DNA from 2 places in the Delftia sp. JD2 genome. Region 1 is predicted to be linked to the other one. Evidence: predicted binding sites of a transcription regulator. Region 1 holds the regulator's gene; the other holds the start of a gene.

Region 1 (3,989 bases):
CAGCATGGCCAGCTTGTCGGCCCCCTGGGGCAGATCCTCGGCCGCAATGCGCCGCTGCGGCTTGAAGCGCTCGGGCAGGTGGGCATAGGCATAGAGCGCGATGCGGTCGGGCCGCAGCGCGTTGACCTGGGCCAGCGTGCGCTCGAAGGATTCGGGCGTCTGCTTGGGCAGGCCGTAGATCAGGTCCACGTTGATGGAGGCAAAGCCCAGCTGCCGCGCGGCCGCCACCAGCTCGAACACCTGCTCTGCCGGCTGCACGCGGTGCACGGCGATCTGCACCTGCTCGTCGAAGTCCTGCACACCGAAGCTCAGGCGGTTGAAGCCCAGCTCCTTGAGCACGGCCAGGCGCTCGACGCTGACGGTGCGCGGATCGACCTCGATGGAGTACTCGCCACCCGGCTCCAGCTTGAAATGCTCGCGCAACAGGCCCATCAGCGTGCGCAGCTCGTCGTCGGAGAAGAAGGTGGGCGTGCCGCCGCCCAGGTGCAGCTGGCTGACGGTCTGGCCCTTGCCGCAATGGGCCGTGTGCAAGGCCATCTCGCGCGCCAGGTAGTCCAGGTAGACGGCGGCGCGATCGTGGTGGCGCGTCACGATCTTGTTGCAGGCGCAGTAGTAGCAAAGCGACTCGCAAAAGGGCACGTGCACATACAGCGACAAAGGCATGGCACGCGCTGCGGTACTCGATTTGCGTTGTTGCAGCGCCAGGATATAGTCCTCTGCACCAAAGGCCTCGACAAAGCGGTCGGCGGTAGGGAACGAGGTGTATCGGGGCCCCGGTACGTCAAAGCGACGCAGCAGCTCTGGGGTGACAGCGGTCATGGGTTTTTTCCTCTAATACCTCGACTGTGCCGCAGCACATCGGTCATGTCCTTGACTCACATCAAGAGTTGTTTGAGGGACTGCTGCGACAATTTGATCCAACTCATCGCAATCCACGAGGTCACCGCCGGCACGCTGTGTGCCGCTGATGTTTATCACTCCATGAACCTTCAGACCATCAAAGCCTCCTGCTCCAACTGCAACCTGCGCGAACTGTGCATGCCCATGGGCCTGGATGCCGAGCAGATGCAGCGCATCGACGACATCGTGGCCACGCGCCGCAAGGTCAAGCGCGGAGGCCTGCTGTTTCGCAACGGCGAGACATTCACCTCGCTGTACGCCATCCGCACCGGCTTCTTCAAGACCTGCGTGGCCACCGAGGACGGACGCGACCAGGTCACAGGCTTTCAGATGGCCGGCGAGATCATCGGCCTGGACGGCATCGTCAACGACCACCACACCTGCGATGCCGTCGCACTGGAAGACGCCGAAGTCTGCGTCATGCCCTTCGACAAGCTGGAAGACCTGTCGCGCGAGGTCACGGCCCTGCAAAACCATGTGCACAAGGTCATGAGCCGCGAGATCGTGCGCGAGCACGGCGTGATGCTGCTGCTGGGCAGCATGCGCGCCGAGGAGCGCCTGGCCGCCTTCGTGCTCAACCTGGTGCAGCGCCTGCATGCGCGGGGCTTTTCCAAGTCGGAACTGGTGCTGCGCATGACGCGCGAGGAAATCGGCAGCTACCTGGGCCTGAAGCTGGAGACGGTGAGCCGCACCTTCTCCAAGTTCGCGGACGACAACATCATCGAGGTGCGCCAGCGCCATCTGCGCATCCTGGACACGGAGGCGCTCAAGCGCATCGTCAACAGCCAGCAGTGCCAGTGAGGCTGCAGGGGCGGCAAGCATTCATCCGCCAATGAACAAGGCCCGCGACAGCGGGCCTTGTTCATTGCGGCGGGCTCTCGCTCAGTCCCGCCCCAGCCCCTGCATGGCCAGATCCGGGTCGGGCTCGGAGACCACGCCGTCATTGAGATCGCGGGCCGAGCGGCCCAGCATGGTGGTCATCAGGCTGGAGAGCATGGTCACGCCCCAGAAGGCGAAGAAGGCCAGCGTGTAGATGCCCTGGCGCGACCAGCCCAGGTCGCCGAGCCAATGCAGCTCCAGCGGGTCCACAAAGGCAAAAACCAGCATCTCCATCACGGCGGCTGCCAGAAAGGCAGGCCAGGCAATCCACATCCAGCGTTGGGCCAACATCAGCGATCTCCTTGTGCTGTCGAGGGGTCGCCTTCATTGTGCGCCGCGCCAACGCATGGCGCCAAGCCCCGCAGCGCCCTGCACGCCTGTAGGAAACCCTCACCCGTCGCGCATGCCGGAGATGCGATCCGCCATGCAAAAAGGCCACGACTGCGGCCTGTTGCAGGAGTGCACGGCGATCAGCGGTCCGTGGGGTGATCGTGCGCGGGCGTGGCCGCATGGTTGCGGCCGGTGACGGCGGGCGCCATGCTCTTGGGCACTTCGCGCACGCCATCGGCACGCTCGTTGATCGTGATGCCGTTGCGGTAGTAGTCGGGGTCGATCACGGGATCGGCGCCATTGATGGCGATGATGGCCGTGATCACGGCAGCGACCACCACGGCCGCCGGGCCGGCCACCACCAGCCAGACATGGCCGAACTTCCACCAGGGCTTGCCGGCGTCGGGGTGCGAGGGAGCCTGCGCGGGCGCGGGCGCGGACACTGCGGGACTGGAAGACATGGGAAACCTCTTTCTTTCAGGCGGCAGGCGCGGACCGTGCCGCGCCTGCCAGGAACATCACCGGGGCACCAGGAAGACGGCCTTTTCGGACGCGCGTCCCGCGCCTGAATGCACGGCATCGATATCGAAGAATACGGTGTGCGAGCCCGGCTCGGCCGAACCGTAGGGAATCTGCAGGCGCGCCGCAATGCCGCGCGTCTCGGCCGGGCCGACCTCGACTTCCTGCTCGGACGCCAGCTCCAGCCCATCGAGGCCATGGGCGCTGATGCGGTAGCGCTGGGCCTGCTCGGTGGCATTCATGATCTGCAGGCGGTAGACATTCTCCAGCTTGCCGCCCGCCACGATGCGCGACAGCGAGGCGCGGTCGCGGATCACGTCCACCTTGACCGACTGGCGCAGCGCCAGGCTCACGATCATGGCCACGCTCAAGCCGATCAGCACGGACGAGTAGATCAGCACGCGCGGACGGAAGATGCGGCGCAGCACCTGGGCACGCCGCCACAGGCCGGCCATGGCGTTCTGCGTGGTCAGGCGGATCAGGCCGCGCGGGTACTCCATCTTGTCCATGATGGAATTGCAGGCGTCTATGCACAGGCCGCAGCCAATGCATTCGTATTGCAGACCGTTGCGGATGTCGATGCCCACGGGGCAGACCTGCACGCACATCTTGCAGTCGATGCAGTCGCCCAGGCCCTGGGCCTTGTAGTCCACCTTCTTGGTGCGCGGCGCACGCGGCTCGCCCCGGCCCGTGTCGTAGCTGACGATCATGGTGTCCCGGTCGAACATGGCGCTCTGAAAGCGCGCATAGGGGCACATGTACTTGCAGACCTGCTCGCGCATGTAGCCCGCGTTGCCATAGGTGGCAAAGCCGTAGAACAGCACCCAGAACATCTGCCAGCTGCCCTGCAGCGCCAGCAGCTCGCCGCCCAGCTCGCGGATGGGCACGAAGTAGCCCACGAAGGTGAAGCCGGTCCACAGCGCAATGGCGATCCACAGCAACTGCTTGAGCGACTTCTTCCAGGCCTTCTCGAAGGTCCAACCGTTCTTGTCCAGCCGCATGCGCGCGCTGCGGTCGCCTTCGACCTTGCGCTCCACCCACATGAAGATCTCGGTGTAGACCGTCTGCGGGCACGAGAAGCCGCACCACAGGCGCCCGGCCACGGCCGTGAACAGGAACAATGCCAGCGCCGAGATGATCAGCAGGCCCGCCAGGTAGATGAAGTCCTGCGGGTACAGCACCAGCCCGAAGAGATAGAAGCGCCGCGTTCCGAGGTCGAACAGCACCATCTGGCGCTGGCCCCACTCCAGCCAGGGCAGGCCGTAGAAAACCAGTTGGGTGAGAAACACCAGGGCCCATCGCCAGCGTGCGAAGACACCGCTGATGGAGCGCGGGTAGACCTTCTTTTCCGACTCGAACAT
Region 2 (3,989 bases), on a different contig from region 1:
TTGGCCGGCCCACGCCCGAAGGCGCGCACCGCGACGGCGTGGACCTGGTGGCCGTGATCCTGGTCGGGCGCGAGGGCGTGAAGGGCGGCGAGACACGCATCTTCGAGGCCACGGGCCCCAGCGGCCAGCGCTTCACGCTGACCGAGCCCTGGTCGGTGATGCTGCTGGACGATGCCCGCATGATCCACGAGACCACGCCCATCCAGCCCGAGCAGCCGGGCGGCGTGCGCGATACCCTGGTGCTGACCTATCGCCGCCAGGGTTTCCAGGGCTCGGAGCTGACGCGTCGCCGCAAGGATTGATGCAGCTCAAGACGCTGGCGCATGATGGGCGCACACTTTGGTTCATCGACCCGGCCGCCCCCGATTGTTGACGGCGGCCAAGCACAAAGGAGAAAACGCATGTTCAAGCACATCCTGGTTCCCGTGGACGGCTCCAACAGCTCGATGCTGGCGGTTCACAAGGGCGTGGAGCTGGCCAAGGCCTTTGGCAGCACGCTGACGGCGGTCTACGTGGTGGACCCCTATCCGTTCACGGGCGTGGGCGCCGACTTCGCCTACGGCCAGTCGCAGTACCTGAGCGCGGCCACGGCCGAGGCCAACACCACGCTGGACGCCGTCAAGAAGATCACCGACGAGGCCGGCATCACCGCCACCACCGTGGTGGGCGAAGGCCATGCGGTGCACGAAGGCATCGTGCGCGTGCTCGAGAGCACGGGCGCCGACCTGATCATCATGGGCTCGCAAGGCCGCCGTGGCCTGGAAAAGCTGATGCTGGGCAGCGTGACCCAGCGCGTGCTGGGCGCCGTGCGCGTGCCGGTGCTGGTGGTGCGCGAGTAATCACCGGGCCGCTCGGCCCTTCGCCGGGTGAAACGTCAACGGCTCCCTCGGGAGCCGTTTTTGTTGATGCGCTGCAGGGGGGAGGACGATCAGCGATTGAGCAGCCGTGCCAGCCAGCCCTTTTTCCTGCGCTGCAGTTCCAGCTCCTGCAGTACTTCGTTCTTGAGCCTTTCCTTCTCGGCGGCAGGACTGGACTCGCGCGCCATGCGCAGATAGGCCTTGGCCGAGTCCACGTAGCCGGTGTCTTCGTTGCGGATGTGGTTGAACAGCCAGCGCGAGAGCATGCCGTGCAGCTCGGCGGCCACGTCCTCGCCCGCATCGAAGCGGGTCTGCATCTCGATCACGCGGCGCGTGAACAGCTCGTGCACCTTCTTGTGCGGGCCGGCGAACATGTAGCCGGCGCTCTCGATCAGGCTTTCCTCGAACACGAAGTGCGAGACGGTGTAGTCGATCATCTCGCCGATGACATCGCCCAGGGCCTCGCGGTCGGGCGACGAGCGCAGCTCGTAGAGCTTGTTGATGTAATCGACGATGCGGCGGTGCTGCCGGTCGATTTCTGCAATCCCGGTGTCCAGCTCGGGGACCCAGACCAGCAATGCCATGACGTTCTCCAGGAATTCGGTGATTTCCAGAGAAGTATTCACGGGACTGTCACATAGCTCCTTGATGCAGATCAGGCTGATCTGCATCAATGAAATGCGGCGTTGGCCATTGCAGGCGGTGCCGGGCATGCCGCCCTGGCACCGCAGGCATGTCACTCGATCTTGGCGCCCGAGGACTCGACGATCTGCTTGGACTGCTTGAAGTCGGCCTGGAACATCTTGTCGAAGTCGGCCACGCTCATGGACTGGGGTTCGGCGCCCTGGGTCTGGATGGCGTCGCGCACTTCGGGCATGGCCAGCAGCTTGTTCACTTCGGCGTTGACCTTGGTCACGATGGCTGTGGGCGTGCCCTTGGGCATGAACAGGCCGTACCAGGTGCTCACGTCAAAGCCCTTGAGGCCCGATTCAGCCAGCGTGGGCGTGTCGGGCAGCGAGGACGAGCGCTTGGCCGAGGTCACGGCGATGGCGCGCAGCTTGCCGGCCTTGATCTGGCCGATGGCCGATGGCACGGAGGACACCAGCAGGTCCACGTTGCCGGCCAGCGCGTCCATCAGGGCCGGGTTGGAGCCCTTGTAGGGCACGTGCACCAGCTGGATGCCTGCGGCCTTCTCCAGCAGCACGCCCGAGATGTGGATGCTGGTGCCATTGCCCGGCGAGCCGTAGGTCACCTTGCCCGGGTGCTGCTTGGCAGCGGCCACGATGTCGGCCAGGGTCTTGTAGGGCGAGTTCACGCTGGTGGCGATCACGATGGGCGTGTAGGCCACGTGGGCCACGGGCACCAGGTCCTTGACGGGGTTCCAGGGCAGGTTCTTGTAGAGATAGGGGCCCAGGACCACGTTGTCCTTCTGGCCCATGACCATGTCGTAGCCCGTGGGCGCTGCCTTGGCGGCCTCGGTGATGCCGATGGTGCCGCCTGCGCCCGCGCGGTTGTCGGGCACCACGGTCCACTTGCTGACTTCGGTGAGCTTGTTGGACACCACGCGCGCGAGGATGTCGGTGCCGCCGCCGGGCGGGAAGGGCACGATCATGCGCACGGGCTTGTTCGGATAGTCGGCAGCCGCACCTTGGGCGGCTGCGGAAAAGCTCATGCCCATGGCGGCGGCCACGGCGGTGCAGGTGATCAGTTGGCGGAACATGAAAGAAGAAACTCCAGGGTCTGATGGGGCGGTGCAACCCTCTCGCAGCGGACCGGCAGTGCCGGGTCGCCCATGCGGTGGGTTGTCGATGATCGGGGAGGGTGGTTCCGCCATCTTGCATTGGGAAACCCGCTATTTGGGCGGATTTCCGCAATCTGTGCCACAGGGGCTTCCACCAAGGAGCAGCTTGTGCCTGCTCCAGAGGGAAGCGGGCTATTTTATGCCGCCTTGGTGCCTGGCCGCAGGCCAGGCGCTCAGGCCTGCGCCAACTGCCTGTCCAGCACGCGCACCGTCTCGTACAGCACGCGCGTGCCGTCCAGCAGCTGGGCGGGTTCTATCCACTCCTCGGGCGCGTGGCTGCGGCCGTGGAGGCAGGGGATGAAGATCATGCCCATGGGGCCGGTGGGCGCCATGTAGACGGCGTCATGGCCGGCGCCACTGGGCATGCGCATGTGGGCGTAGCCCAGGTTTGCGCAGGCCTGCTCCACGCCCTGCATGACGGGCGCGGCGCAGTCCGTGGGCTGGGAGCGGCTCACGTCGGCCATCTCGGCACGCACGCGCAAGGCGGCCAGGCCGGGCAGGACTTCGGCCAGCAGTTCCTCGGGGAAGCGCTCCAGCACGCCGGCGTGGTCGCTGCGCACTTCCATCATCATCTCGACCAGGCCGGGCACGGCGTTGGAGGCATTGGGCGTGAGCGAGAGCCGGCCCACGGTGGCCACCACATAGTGGGGTTGGCCGCTGAGCGCAGCGGCCTTGCGGTTGGCCGCATCGATGATGCGCGCCGCGCCCACCAGCGCGTCCTGGCGGATGTCCATGGGCGTGGTGCCTGCGTGGTCGGCCTGGCCGCGCACGGTGAAGCTCACGCGGCGGATGCCCACGATGTTCGTCACCACGCCGATCGGCAGGCCGCGCTGCTCCAGCACCGGGCCCTGCTCTATGTGCAGCTCCACGAAGGCGGCCGTGCCGCCGGCGCTGCGCAGCGGGCGGTCCAGCGCCTCGGGCCGCGCGCCGATGCGGCGCATGCCTTCGGCCAGGGTTTCGCCTTGCGGGTTGCGGGCGGCCAGCATGGCGGCGTCCAGCTTGCCCGACAGCGCGCGGCTGCCTATGCAGGAGATGCCGTAGTCGCTGGGTTCTTCGGACAGGAAGTCGATCACCTCGAACGGGTGCTGCAGGGCGATGCCGTTTTCGTGCAGGCAGTGCGCGACCTCGATGCCGGCCAGCACGCCGATGATGCCGTCGAAGCGCCCGCCCATCATCACGGTGTCGCAGTGCGATCCGGTGGAGATGGGGGCGCGTTGCACCGGGCCTAGGGCAGCCGGCAGGCGGCCCACCAGGTTGCCGCCTTCATCCAGATGGACCTGCATGCCCGCTGCCTCGAACTGGCCGCGCAGCCAGGCACGGGCCTGGTCGAA

The links. Region 1 encodes FNR, which switches genes on or off when oxygen is low (the NO sensors DNR and NnrR bind a similar motif). Its sites were predicted from a motif close to TTGATNNNNATCAA; they were not measured.
Region 2: a site for FNR is predicted at 1,518-1,531, ahead of ACM14_RS11865 (bacteriohemerythrin). Genes of this name have one in related genera too.

Annotation. Positions count from the first base shown of each region.
Region 1 covers NZ_LFJT01000049.1:37,350-41,338, reverse strand. Annotated here, with positions in the region: gene hemN (oxygen-independent coproporphyrinogen III oxidase) at 1-819, opposite strand, end outside; gene fnr (fumarate/nitrate reduction transcriptional regulator Fnr) at 982-1,701, shown strand; gene ACM14_RS22480 (hypothetical protein) at 1,783-2,070, opposite strand; gene ACM14_RS22475 (FixH family protein) at 2,250-2,570, opposite strand; gene ccoG (cytochrome c oxidase accessory protein CcoG) at 2,628-3,989, opposite strand, start outside.
Region 2 covers NZ_LFJT01000017.1:100,733-104,721, forward strand. Annotated here, with positions in the region: gene ACM14_RS11855 (2OG-Fe dioxygenase family protein) at 1-302, shown strand, start outside; gene ACM14_RS11860 (universal stress protein) at 402-839, shown strand; gene ACM14_RS11865 (bacteriohemerythrin) at 929-1,483, opposite strand; gene ACM14_RS11870 (tripartite tricarboxylate transporter substrate binding protein) at 1,594-2,577, opposite strand; gene ACM14_RS11875 (Zn-dependent hydrolase) at 2,832-3,989, opposite strand, start outside.